DNA from 2 places in the Vibrio sp. V30_P3S12P165 genome. Region 2 is predicted to be linked to the other one. Evidence: predicted binding sites of a transcription regulator. Region 2 holds the regulator's gene; the other holds the start of a gene.
The links. Region 2 encodes MetJ, which represses methionine synthesis genes. Its sites were predicted from a motif close to TTAGACNTNTANANGTCTAA; they were not measured.
Positions count from the first base shown of each region.

Region 1 (7,124 bases), on a different contig from region 2:
GTCACTCATATTGCCGCGATGGGTGATTTTGCGACTTGGCGTTCTACCGATGCCACTCAAGGTTTTGATCTACGAACCTTTGAAGTTGAAGCTCGCCCGACTCAGGCTGTAGAAGGCTTAAGAATGGGTATGACTGTCGCTGTTGAGCTCTGAGCTATGCTGCATCATCTACCTTCACAATGGCAATTATTACGCCATGATCATTGGCTACTCTCTTGCTTAACATGGGTTCCGGTATGCATCGGAGCCTTACTGTGGTGGATTTTCTCACAAGGAGTGCTACACAATTTGCCGGTGGGGGTTGTGGACTTGTCACAAAGCCAGCTCTCACGTCAACTGACTCGCTATTTAGATGCATCTTCAACCCTTGCCGTTACGCACCAATATCAAACCGTTGCGCAAGCAAAGGATGATTTAATCACTAGTCAAATTTATGCCTACGTAATCATTCCGCCGCAGTTTGATAAAAAAGTTTATCGAGGAGAACAACCCAAAGTAACCTCTTTTTATACTAGCCAATACATCTTAGTAGGACGTTTGATCAATTCAGCCATTCTTCAAGCTCAAGGAACCCTTAACGCACAAATAGAAGGGCTAAAAACCTTAGCTCATGGTAATCAAACACCGCTAAGTGCCATGGGAAGGGCTGTTCCTGTCCAAACCCAAATGACCCCCTTATTTAATAAAAACAATAATTATACCCAATTTTTAGTCTCAGCCGCCGTGCCTGCTGTATGGCAAATCTTTATTGTCGTTCTAACTATTATGATCTTAACCGCCAATTATAGAGAATATGGTCTACACCACTGGCTCGAGGATCGACCGCTACGACGTTTAACCGCAACCCTGACTCCTTATGCAATTATTTTTCTACTACAGGGCATTATTTTTCTTGTCTGTTTTTATCGATTTATGCAATGGCCAATGCACGGTAGCCTCTCTGTGATCTTTTTTGCTCAAGCGATTACCGTAATCGCCTGTATTATCATGGGCTGCTTTTTTTATTTTCTGACTCTCGATCCAGCACGAGCGATGAGCTTTGCTGGTGCGTTCACAGCACCAAGTTTTGCCTTCATGGGCGTTACTTTTCCAGCTTCAGATATGAATAGCCTTGCTTTAATTTGGCGAAACTTATTACCAATTAGTCACTATATTGAAGTACAGCTTTCACAGGTCAATTATGGGCTAACTGCCCTTCAATCGTTGCATCATTTAGTTCCAATGATCGGCTACTTTATTCCACTATGGCTCACCCTTGCCTTGATCCGTAAACATCAAAATAAAGAAACCGTATCAGGGGGTGAACATGACCTTGTTTAAACTATTGAAAGCGGAGCTTAAAGCACTACTCACGAATCCTGTCGTCATGCTAACGATGTTAGGTGGGGTTGTCTTTTATTCCTTCCTCTATCCGCTTCCCTATAGCCAACAAACACCAAGAGAGCTGCCCATCACCGTGGTGAATTTGGATAAAAGTCAAACCAGTTATCAACTTGAACGAATGGTCGACGCAACACCTCAAGTGCGTATTGTTCAGCGCGATCCTTCTATTGAGGACGCTAAACTGGCTTTTCTACATGGTGATGTCAGCGGAATTTTAGTAATTCCTGAACACTTTTATAAAGACTTACTGCTTGGGAAAAGCCCAACGCTAGCCTACGCCGGAGATGCGGCCTATTTTCTGGTCTATGGCACGATCGTTGAAGGTTTAGCGCAAGCAGGAGGAACTTTAGCTGCGAAAGTCAAAATTTCCCGCCTAATCGTCGAGGGGGAACCACTAAGTATCGCTCTCGATCATGTTTTCTCACTAAAATCAAATCAAAAACCGGCATTTAATCCTCGTATGGGATACATAGATTATGTAGTTCCAGCTGTTTTTGTACTTATTTTGCACCAAACTCTGATCATGGCTGTCGGCTTACTGGTCGGGACGCAAAAGCAAGGTAACGGATATTGGAGCCGAGTGTCACCGCTTCGCTTAATTCTCATACGTAGCCTTCTCTTTTCAGCCTGTTATTATCTATTAAGCCTATATTACTTTGGTGCAAGCTTTAGCCGTTTAGGCGTTAATACATTAGCACAACCGATTGATCTTCTTTGCTTGTTATTTCCATTTCTCCTAAGTGCCAGCTTCATTGGTATTTGGCTTGGAGCATTAACGCCAAGACGAGAGCTGGTCACGGTCATTGTTTTATTCAGCTCCTTGCCATTAGTTTTCTCGGCTGGTTTTATTTGGCCAATTGAAGCGCTTCCTAAACCTATCACATGGTTAGCGAATTTATTTCCCAGCACACCTGGGATTCAAGGTTTTTTAGCTTTGAATCAAATGGGGGCAGAATGGCGACAGATCGCTCCACAATGGACACTGCTTTGCTTACAAACCCTAGGGTGGGGGTGTCTAGCTTGGTGGCAATTTAAACGTACAGGTAAAGGATCGCTCGTGCATCGAGATTAAACGCTATTCTTGCCACTGTTTACGCATGCGAGCGACAGTGGCGGTATCCACATGATGAATATTATCAAACTGCCCTCGGCATACTTTAATCTCCAATAGAGCTTGATACTTTTGAGCTAACTGACGGTATGCATCCATCTCCCATTGGCGGACAAACGTATTCGCGACAACAACACTCTCGCCCCGTGCTAACCAATACTCCGTCTGCTGTTGACACCACGTATGAGCCTGAGATAGCGCTTCTGGGCGATAACAATAGTCACCGTGCTCATTGATAAAATACATATCGGCTTCTATGTGTATTGCCGGTAATGTTTTAGCAAGCGTTGATTTTCCTGATCCAGGAAGTCCACGAATCAAAATAAGCGATAAAGCCATCATGAATTCATCCATTTGTTTATCCAAATCACTTGGCAGTGCAAATAGTTAACCAGTTATGCCCTTCCTAGCAGGGGTATTGGCTACGTTCGTTCACCCCAATCACATCGCCTGTCTATGCTCATGGAGGTTCACGCACTTGTCGCCTACCTACAACTCCAAGTGATTGGGGTATACATTAAATTAAGACCAATATTTTACTCTCGACTTTTTCCAACAACTACGCTATAAGTCTAGAAGTATAGACGTCCACAAAAAGTCAGGGAGAATGTCGTGCCAATTAAAATTCCCGATCAACTACCAGCTACTGATGTTTTACGCAAAGAGAATATCTTTATCATGGCTGAATCTCGCGCTTCAACCCAAGAAATCCGACCGTTAAAAGTTCTTCTCTTGAACCTTATGCCGAAGAAAATCGAGACCGAAACTCAATTTTTGCGCCTATTATCTAACTCTCCGCTTCAAGTCGATATTGAGTTATTGCGGATTGATGATCGGCCCAGTAAAAATACCCCCGAAGAACATCTTAACGCTTTTTACCGTCAATTTGATAAGGTTCAACATCGTAATTTTGACGGTTTAATCATTACCGGTGCACCTTTAGGTTTAGTACAGTTTGAAGACGTTGCTTACTGGAACCATCTACAACGCATAATGGCATGGGCCAAAGAGCATGTAACCTCTACCTTATATGTTTGTTGGGCTGCTCAAGCTGCACTCAAGCTACTTTATAACCTGCCCAAACAGACTCGACCTGAAAAACTGTCTGGGGTTTATTACCACAATATCCATCAATCCTTTCATCCCCTATTACGAGGGTTTGATGATACATTCCTTGCTCCACATTCTCGCTACGCTGATTTTGATGCGGATTACCTAGCACAACAGACTGATTTAGACCTTCTCGCCACGTCTGAGATGGCGGGCGTCTACTTAGCAACAACAAAAGATAAACGCCATGTATTTGTCACTGGTCACCCCGAGTATGATGCCGACACACTCCATCAAGAATATGTGCGAGATTTAGCTGAAGGGCTACAGCCCCCTATCCCAATTAATTATTACCCTAACGACAATCCAGATAATCAGCCGAGAGCAAGTTGGCGTAGCCATGGACATTTATTATTTTCTAACTGGCTCAACTACTGCGTATATCAACAAACTCCCTACGATCTCGAACACTTTAGTGAAGATCGATTTACTAGAGACGACTAGCCTCCATCAATCGTATCCAAAGCAGCGCCTCACGCTTTGGATACACTAAGATTGCCAACTGGCTCGCATTGTTTTTCTTACGCTATTCTTGCTTGGTTCGATTTATCTATCATGGCTTATATACCAAGCTTCGGTTTGAGTCTTAAGGAGCAACGCCATGAAATACCTGTCAGCATTAACTCTATCAATAGGGCTAATGGGCTGCGTGACCATTACTGAACAAGAACAAGCGGAATCGCTCAGTACGCCAATTGAAATGGCAGAGTCACGCATCGAACTTGGACTTGGCTATTTAGAAAACGGTAGTAGGATCAAAGCTCGTCAAAATTTAGAAATCGCCCTGCAACACGCTCCTCACTACTATCGCTCGCAACTGTCTATGGCACATTACTTTGAAACCGTTGGTGAAAAAAAATCAGCGGCGCGCTTGTATCAACAAGCACTGCGCGATAACCCCCACAATGGTAACGTGCTCAATAATTACGGAACATTTTTATGCAAAGAAGGAGACTACGCAAAAGCGGATCAGTTTTTTATACGCGCAGTAGAGCAACCTTATTACTATTTGATCCCTGCGAGTTACGAAAACGCGGCATTCTGTGCCCTAAAAGCTAATGATGCGCTCAAAGCTAAACAATATTTTAAACGCGCCTTGGAACACGATCCCACGCGAATGAATTCGCTACTCCAATTGGCTAAGCTACAAATGGATGACAACGAATTTAACTCGGCACGTATCCATTTAATGCAGCTACATCAACGATATGGCTATCAAAAAGCATCATTACAATTATTAATTGAATTAGAACAGCGAGCAGGAAATCATGCACTAGAGAAAAAGTATCAAACGTTGCTCGATAATCTCTCTTAATGTTATTTTTTGATGTTAGTCGGTCGACCATTTTTGCCACCTTTACGGTCACGATAATGGACACGACGTTGACGCTTGACGCTTTTGGCTCGTTGAATCTTTAGGTATTCTCGATAGCCAATTCGGATAAATAGGGCCAAACCAATCAATAACAATAGGCTAAAAATTGCGATGAAAGGCTTACAAAGCCACTCAGGCTGACAGGGTAGATAGAAATCAAAATCCATATTGCCCCCTTGCTTCATATTGACCATGAAAATACTCTAATGACTTTATCGGCTTAATTCATTTTAGCTTGAGGACTTCTTCATTAGAGCGACATTAATGGCTTAATTACCTGTTATTTAACACTAGGTTTTGTTGACCCCAGTGTACAGGGAAATAACTTCAAAATCTGCTTGTTACGATGCTTTTGACAGAAAAAGAGCTAATGCATAATCCACCTGATGGCCTGTAACTGAGTTTATTAATGTGCTCGGCTAAAAATAATCAAACCCTAGCGAAAAGAGAAAAACGATTCACCGCCGATTGCATCACTACGGTTCAAACGCTAAACTCGCTCTCTTTCTGTCATTGAGCTTGATTATGAAACGTATTGTCCTTTATGTGAAAGATAAATGCCCTCACTGTAAAAGTGCCCAGCAATATTTAGATACAAAAGGGATAAAATATCGCTTATGTAATGCGAAAATGGAACGTGGTCGAAAAGAACTGGACGCCTTAGGTGCTCGCAGCGTTCCGGTGCTGAAAATTGCCGATCGGTTGATGATAGGGTGGAACGCCAGTAACTTTGAACGTATCTACCACAGCAAAGGCTAAGTTAAACATACTGTTTGACGAACTCGATAAAGGTTCTATCCGCATTAGAGAGATAAGCATCTTTACGCCATGCCAGCGCAAGATCGAGCCACAACGGAGGATGAAAAGGAACCGCCCTGACTTCAGGTTCATTATCTGTCACTAATTCAAGCAAGGCGGTAATCGCATATTCATGCTTAACAATGCTAAGAATCATGGGTAATAGATTGGTTTCAAAAGAAATATTCGCTGTATGCTGATATTTTTTACAGATATGATCAATAAATTCACGATGAAAATATCCCGGTTTAAACATCACTAATTCATGCGAAAAAAATTGCTGAAAATCAATCACACTCTGTTCTGCCAACTCATGCTTAGAACCCACCACTGCGACCATTTGGGAAGAAAGTAACGGATCAACCTCCAAATCATCCGGCACATCCTGATTTAAAATCACCCCAATATCCAACTCACCAGACAATAACATTTTCCGAATCGATTGAGTTCCCGCATCAATCACCGTCATCTTCAGTTGTGGAAAATGGCTTTTAAACGCCATAACAATTTGCGGGAAAAAATAGCTACCCATCATACTGGGAGCGCCAAGACGAACCTCTCCTTTCACCAAACCTTTTAGCTCATCAATGGCAAGTTGAGCATCTTTGATTTGCCTATCAATTCGCTTGGCATGTTCCAGTAAAACTTGCCCTTCATGAGTTAACGTAATTTTACGATCATCGCGCTTGAAGAGGCTCACCCCAAGTTGCTGCTCAAATTTCTTAATTGAAATACTCAGTGCTGGCTGCGCGATATGTAACTGCTGCGCGGCATAAGTAAAATTTTGCCACTTAGCCACAGCTAAAAAATGTTTTAGATGACGAGTTTCCATTAACCATTAACCATTAACCAAATATATTACAACGATAATTTTAATATATTTTATTAATTAAAAGAAGACTGTTACTTTGATCACATCAACCACTACACTCCACTTGGGTAAGTCTCTATGATTGAACTACACAGCCCACAATATCAGCAAGTCACCTTCGCTTTAGCATTTGGGTCTTTTTTAGTTTTCTGTAATTTATACCTTTTTCAGCCGATGCTACCCTATTTAGCGCACCATTTTATGGTTTCTGAGACTCAGATTAATTGGTTATTCGCCGCATCGACGCTGGCTCTCTCAATCAGTTTAGTCCCTTGGGCCATTGGCTCCGAATCTATTGGACGCCGCCAAGTCATGTTATTTGGGCTATTTGCTATGCCATTGATTGGATTGCTGATGTTGATCAGCGATCACTTATGGGTTTTGGTCTTAACCCGAGCACTAATGGGAATTGCATTAGCGGCATTTGCTTCGGTTGCGGTAGCTTATATGGTAGAAGAACTCTCCCCCCAAGCCTT
Region 1 is NZ_WXWH01000037.1:42,628-49,751, forward strand. Features, by position in the region: gene CAG57_RS08350 (HlyD family secretion protein) at 1-153, shown strand, start outside; gene CAG57_RS08355 (ABC transporter permease) at 157-1,320, shown strand; gene CAG57_RS08360 (ABC transporter permease) at 1,307-2,455, shown strand; gene CAG57_RS08365 (ATP-binding protein) at 2,459-2,833, opposite strand; gene metA (homoserine O-acetyltransferase MetA) at 3,107-4,048, shown strand; gene pilW (type IV pilus biogenesis/stability protein PilW) at 4,206-4,919, shown strand; gene CAG57_RS08380 (hypothetical protein) at 4,922-5,146, opposite strand; gene CAG57_RS08385 (glutaredoxin family protein) at 5,505-5,738, shown strand; gene CAG57_RS08390 (LysR family transcriptional regulator) at 5,740-6,609, opposite strand; gene CAG57_RS08395 (MFS transporter) at 6,727-7,124, shown strand, end outside.
Region 1: a site for MetJ is predicted at 3,067-3,086, ahead of metA (homoserine O-acetyltransferase MetA). Genes of this name have one in related genera too.

Region 2 (7,124 bases):
CAATTTCCACATCAATGCCGGCGGCGACACAGCGATCACGAAAGCGTAAATAACTTTCCACATCGAAGAAGAACTGAGTAATGGCTCGATTTGCTCCGGCTTCGACTTTACGTTTTAGGTTAAGGAGATCGGCTTGAGCACTTTTGGCTTCAGGATGAACTTCTGGAAAAGCGGCCACCGAAATATCAAAGTCATGGCGAGATTTTAGCAAAGCCACTAAATCAGCGGCATACATCTCTGGTTTACCGCCACCGAGAGGAATGTCACCTCGTAGTGCAACGATACTTTGAATACCGTTGTGCCAATAGTCATCAGCGATGGTGATTAATTCATCGCGGCTGGCATCAATACAGGTTAAGTGTGGTGCGGCAATCAGCCCTGTTTGTTCTTTAATGGCTTTAATAATCGAATGAGTCCGGTCACGTTCGCCAGAATTGGCACCATAAGTGACAGAAACAAATTTAGGGTTAAGATTTTTTAGCCGATGCACCGAATTCCACAATGTTTCTTCCATTTTGGGAGTGCTGGGTGGGAAAAATTCAAAAGAGACATTAATATCTGAAACTTCAGAAATGCTTTGATTTAGAGCATCGATATGACTTGCGTGTGTGTATCCCATTTTTCTCTCCCTGCGGCGAATACTTAACCTAAGTATTATTTACGTATAGACGTCCATATGTCTGTAGCATCTCTTGAATGGTTTTTAATGTCAACATTCATCATATGAAGTTTTTTCATCTTCAAGGTGAAGGGATTTCAAGTCTCAGCGACTTGTGAATCGATCATATTGTGAGGCTAATGTAAGATAATTTAGCCTACTATGATCGGGCTGTCGTCGCTTTTATAATCACTCTGGTTTGATACAAAAAAGCTCACCACGATGGGTGAGCTGAAAACGTAGATAGGCGAGCCGTGTCAGAGTAATCGGGCCAGTAAATTGATATCGGATTGAATGGCTCCCGCGGTGACGTCCCGCCCAGCTCCTGGGCCACGAATGACCAGTGGGTTATCTCGATACCACTGACTTTCAATCGCAAAAATGTTGTCACAAGGGCGTAGATTTGCCAAAGGATGTTCTTGATCTAAGGCTTCAACACCCACGGTCGCTTTGCCATTTTTCTCTAACCTAGCCACATAACGTAACACTTTGTCTTCTCGCTGAGCGCGAGTGAGACGATCTGCTAAATTTAGATTCAATTGCTGGCTTTGATCGAGAAAGTCGTCCAAGGATAATCGTTGTAAGTTTTCCGGTACCAGTGATTCTACTTTGACTTGTTGTGGTTCAATGTTGAGTCCTGATTCGCGCGCTAAAATAACCAATTTACGCATTACGTCTGAGCCGTCCAGATCATGTCGAGGATCGGGTTCTGTTAAGCCTTGCTGCCAAGCGAGGTCAACTAATTCATTGAATGGAATGGTGCCGTCATACTGTTGAAATAACCAAGAAAGGGTACCGGAGAATATCCCTGAGAGTGCGGTGATTTCATCCCCACTTTCCCGCAGATCCCGTACGGTATGGTTGATAGGCAAGCCTGCGCCGACGGTTGCATTATAAAGCCAGTGGCGACCAATTTTGCTAAAGGCTTCTTTGACTTGCTGGTAGTATTCACTACTAGCGGAACCCGCGACTTTATTAGCTGAGATGAGATGCAACCCTTGCTGAGCAATCTCTAAATATCGATAAGCAAGTTCTTCACTAGCGGTGACATCGAGCACGATCACATCATCATAGCCAGATAATCGACCTAACTGCGTTAACCACGTTTGTCCATCATTAGGTTGAGCTTCATCTTGATAATTATCATCGACTTTACGGGCATCTATTCCTTGTTCATTAAACCAATAGGTTTGGCTATCAATGACGGCGACTAGTTCGAAATTCATGCCGTAGCGTTTTTCCAGTGCGTTTTTTTGTTTTGTAAATAGCTTTAACCAGCTCGATCCTATATTGCCTTTACCGCATAGTGCAATCGCAACGCGTTTCTGAGCTTGGAATAGTTGATTATGTAGTTCAATCACACGTTGATTTAGCGGGGTGTGGCGTAGTATTGCGACTAAGCTAAGTTCTGATTCGGCAGGGCAGATAAATTCGACCGGTGCATTTTTAAGTTGTTGATAAAATCCAAAGTTGTGTTGAGCATTACGGGTCACACCCGCGCCAACCGCAGCCAATAAGCAATATCCTTCTTTGAGTTTACTTTCTGCCGCGAGAGCGGAATCTTGTAAATAGGTGAACACTTCACTGGCGACTTCACGAGTATAGGCAAGGCGAAGTTGCTGCTGGTCGGCTTGAATTTCAAAGGCAAGAGGTTCGAGTTGAGCGCGCTGTAGGCGTGATTGAATATCTTGTTGTAGACGTTGAAAGTCTTGTCCTGATGGTAATGACAACTCAATCAGTAATACATCATCTAATGAGGTTATAATTTTTGCGCCGCGTCCAGATGCTAAAATACGTTCAATGCGTGTCGAGCCTGATTCAGGTTGATGAGTACAACGTAAATATAAATCCATGGTGCTTTGTGCAACCGGCTGTAAGGTTCGGCTATGTAAAACGGGCGCTGCTAGCCGTGCCAATTCATTGGCTTCATCCAAACGCAGTAATGGTAACAAGCAAGCATTGTCCACGATTCGAGGATCGGCGCTATATACGCCTGCGACATCGCTCCAAATGGTCACGCGGGAAACGCCAGCTAAAGCACCAATGACCGTTGCGGAGTAATCGGAACCATTTCGCCCCAGCAGTACCGTTTCACCTTGATGATTACGTGCCATAAACCCAGTAATCACGATTCGTTGCTGTGTCTGTTGTATTAATGCTTCTTTTAGCAAGGGGTAGGAGCGTGCACGGTCGACTTCTGGCTGTGGGCCGTTTTCTGCTCGCAAAAAATCGCGTGCATCCAGAGCTACCGCTGGAAGCTGTTGATCATTGAGTAAAGCAGCCAGCAAGCGTGCAGACCACACTTCACCATGGCCAAGTACGGCAGCGCGCTCAGCACTAGACAGTGGCGTAGGCAATTCACTGAGTGCTGAACACTCATCATTGAGTTTTTCTAGTAATATGGCGGCCCTATTATCGGGTAATAGAGCTTCAATCAGTTGACTTTGGTATTGACGTAATGACTGTAATAATTCATGAGCGATACGGCCATCGGTTGCTCGTTGTTCTAAAAAAGCGATGAGGTGATTGGTCGTTTTTCCTGCCGCGGAGACGACAATCAGATCTTCTGCTTGTGAATAGCTTTTCAGAATCCCGATCACTTTTTGGTAGCAAGCGGCATCGGCGAGGCTACTTCCTCCAAATTTATGCAGTTGTCTCTCCATTAACAGCTCTCCTGTACTTTTTTAAAGGCTTGATCGAGATCCGCAATTAAGTCTGTCACCTCTTCTAGGCCAACGGATAAACGTAATAATTGTTCTGAAACGCCCGCTTTTGCTAACGCCTCTTCCCCCATTGCGCGATGGGTCATGGAGGCAGGATGACAGACTAAACTTTCTACCCCGCCTAATGATTCAGCTAACGAGAAAAGAGCAAGGTGACCGACAAAAGCTTTGAGTTGAGCAAATGAGCCTGCAAAATCAAAACTGAGCATTGAACCAAAGCCAGTTTGTTGCTGTTTAGCGATAGTATGGCCAGGGTGAGAGGTTAAACTGGGATGATAAATGGTGGCCACTAAAGGCTGACTTTGTAGATAAGTTAAAATACGTTGCGCACTTTCTTCATGTCCACGCATTCTGGCTGCTAAAGTACGTAGCCCCCTAAGTGTCATGTAACTATCAAACGGGGTGCCGGTAGAACCGAGGCAGTTACCCCACCATGCTAGCTCTTCTGCATGCGGGCTGGTTTTACTGATAATAGCACCACCAATCACATCAGAATGACCATTCAGATACTTGGTGGTGGAGTGAATGACAAAATCAGCCCCTAAGGTTAGTGGTTTTTGATAAATCGGTGTAAGAAAAGTATTGTCGACGGCAATCAGTGTGCCCACGGCTTTGGCTTGTTGACAAATGTCGGCAATATCAACCACGCGAACGAGTGGATTTGATGGTGTTTCGATGAGTAGCAGTTTAGGTTTGAGAGCGAACGCATCCGCTAAAGCTTGCGGATCGGATTGGTCGATAAATAGCACCTTGAAATCCCCTTTTTTCGCTCTGGAATTGAGCAGTCGATAGGTGCCGCCATAGCAATCATGGGGTGCAATAATCCACTCTTTAGGGGTTAGAAAGGTGGAGATCCACAGGTTAATGGCGGAGGTTCCACAGTTGGTCACAATGGCCCCTTCTCCCCCTTCTAATTCAGATAAGGCCTGTTCAAGTAGCCCTCGATTTGGGTTACCCGAGCGTGTATAGTCATAGGTGGGGACTTCACCAAAAGCAGGAAATCCATAGTTAGTTGATAAATAAATGGGGGGAACAACAGCATGGTATTGAGTATCTGATTCAATACCGGTTCGAGCGGCAATGGTGGCTGACTGACGAGTGGTCATAACGATTTCCTTTCCTGATGATCGTCCGATATTGGAATGAATAGGTTCATTCACACAACCTATCATCACACTGATGACGATAAATAACGCTATTTGATCTTTTAGATAAGTTGACACTTTACTCATCACTAAATGAGACGTCAACACTTCTAGATGTCTATATGTCTTTGCTTATGGCGGTAAATCCCGCTAAAATTAGGGTCTTTGATTATTTAGATTCGAATTCAAACAACGAAGGTGCGCAATGGCAGACTGGAATGGCGAGTATATTAGCCCATATGCTGAGCATGGAAAAAAAAGTGAACAGGTAAAAAAAATTACGGTATCAATTCCACTAAAGGTATTGAAAGTCCTCACTGATGAACGTACTCGACGTCAAATCAATAACTTGCGCCATGCAACTAACAGTGAATTGTTGTGTGAAGCTTTTTTGCATGCCTACACAGGTCAGCCGCTGCCCACTGATGAAGACTTGCGAAAAGATCGTCCAGATGATATTCCCACTGAAGCTAAAGCATTAATGACCGCGATGGGGATTGAATTTGAAGCCTATGACGAATAAACCACTCACAATAAAAAACCTAGCAGCGCTAGGTTTTTTATTGTAGTCAGAAGATCCAGTTCAGTTTTAGTCTTGCAGATAGTTTTAGTCTTGCATATAGTTTTCTGGCATTGCGATGCGGGCCACACCGGAATCGATGGCGGCTTGTGCAACGGCTCTTGCTACGCGAGACAATAAACGTGGATCCATGGGTTTAGGAATGATGTATTCAGCACCAAAGCTGAGTTTTTTGACTCCCGCCGCTTGTAGGACTGCGTCTGGTACAGGTTCTTTGGCTAATTGACGAATGGCCTCCACAGCCGCTAATTTCATCTCATCATTAATCTCGCTGGCTCGTACATCCAGTGCACCTCGGAAAATGAACGGGAAGCAGAGTACGTTATTCACTTGGTTTGGATAATCACTGCGGCCGGTACCCATGATCAAATCATCGCGAACTTGATGGGCTAATTGCGGTTTAATTTCTGGATCTGGGTTAGAACAAGCAAAGATGACGGGGTTGTCTGCCATTAATTTTAATGCTTCAGGTGGCAGTAAATTCGGGCCAGATACGCCAAGGAATAAATCGGCACCCGCAATCACATCTTCCAGAGTCCGTTTATCAGTGTTGTTGGCAAATAAGGCTTTATATTGATTGAGATCGTCTCGGCGAGTATGAATCACTCCTTTGCGATCCAACATATAAATTTTTTCACGCATTGCACCACATTTAATCAGTAGCTCCATACAAGCAACAGCCGCTGCGCCAGCCCCTAAGCAGACAATAATGCAATCTTTGAGTTGTTTCCCTTGCAGTTCAATGGCATTGAGCATGCCTGCTGCGGTCACAATCGCGGTTCCGTGTTGATCATCATGAAATACGGGCACGTCACAGCGTTCGATTAGGCGACGTTCGATTTCAAAGCAGTCTGGTGCTTTAATATCTTCTAAGTTGATACCACCAAAAGAGTCGGCGATATTGGCGACAGTATCGACAAATTCATCAATGGTGCGGTGTTTGACTTCAATATCAATCGAATCAAGATTAGCAAAACGCTTAAACAGGAGCGCTTTCCCTTCCATAACGGGTTTGGAAGCCATTGGGCCAAGGTTTCCTAATCCTAAGATGGCGGTGCCATTCGAAATGACGGCAACCATATTGCCTTTCCCGGTGTATTTGTAGACATTGTCAGCATTCTGTGCAATTTCACGGACAGGTTCAGCAACACCTGGACTGTAAGCCAGCGCAAGGTCGGCAGCCGAATCGGCTGGCTTAGTTAAAGCAATCGCAATTTTTCCCGGCGTTGGGAACGCGTGATAATCAAGGGCGCTTTGGCGAAATGCATCTTCTGGAGAAAGGTCTTGCTGGTCTTCTGACATAGGGAGGTTCTCTTATGGTTTTGTTAACGAACGACTCATTCTAAAGGATGTCAGACAAACTGCCTAGGTAGGATTGTGCTTAAACCGAGCAAAGCTGGTTTGATTTAATCTGATAAGACCAGCTTACCCGCTATATTCGTTGTGGTATCTGGCAATCGGTGGCGGCGGAAAGGGAGCCCATGGCATAAGAACCCGCGCTACAAAACAAACAAAAAGGACGCCGTAGCGTCCTTGGGTAATCTTTGCTTAAACTCGCGATTACTTTTTGCTTGGCGATTACTTTTTACTTGATAGTGCGCCAAAACGTTTGTTAAAGCGATCAACACGGCCACCAGTATCAACGATACGTTGTTTACCAGTATAGAATGGGTGGCATTTGTCACAAACGTCAAGATAGATGCTTTCTTTACCAAGAGTTGATTGGAAAGTGAAAGCGTTGCCGCAAGAGCAAGTTGCGCTAACTTCTTTATATTCTGGGTGGATACCAGCTTTCATGGGATAACCTCAAATGTAGGCCGTGTCGCTATCCGAATCATTGCCGGACACCACACGTAATGTTAATGATACTGTTCAGATGCCAGTAAGATACTACGCATCTTTAAGGCGCGATATAGTAATGAATCCTCGCTACAGGATCAACAGGTTTCGACGCTATTTTCACCACTTTTGTTAGTCGAATTTCTTAGCATCATCCAGTAGACTGTGCTTTCTGCTCC
Region 2 is NZ_WXWH01000060.1:51,178-58,301, reverse strand. Features, by position in the region: gene metF (methylenetetrahydrofolate reductase) at 1-619, opposite strand, end outside; gene CAG57_RS12310 (bifunctional aspartate kinase/homoserine dehydrogenase II) at 916-3,327, opposite strand; gene CAG57_RS12305 (O-succinylhomoserine (thiol)-lyase) at 3,321-4,487, opposite strand; gene metJ (met regulon transcriptional regulator MetJ) at 4,732-5,049, shown strand; gene CAG57_RS12295 (malic enzyme-like NAD(P)-binding protein) at 5,134-6,408, opposite strand; gene rpmE (50S ribosomal protein L31) at 6,685-6,903, opposite strand.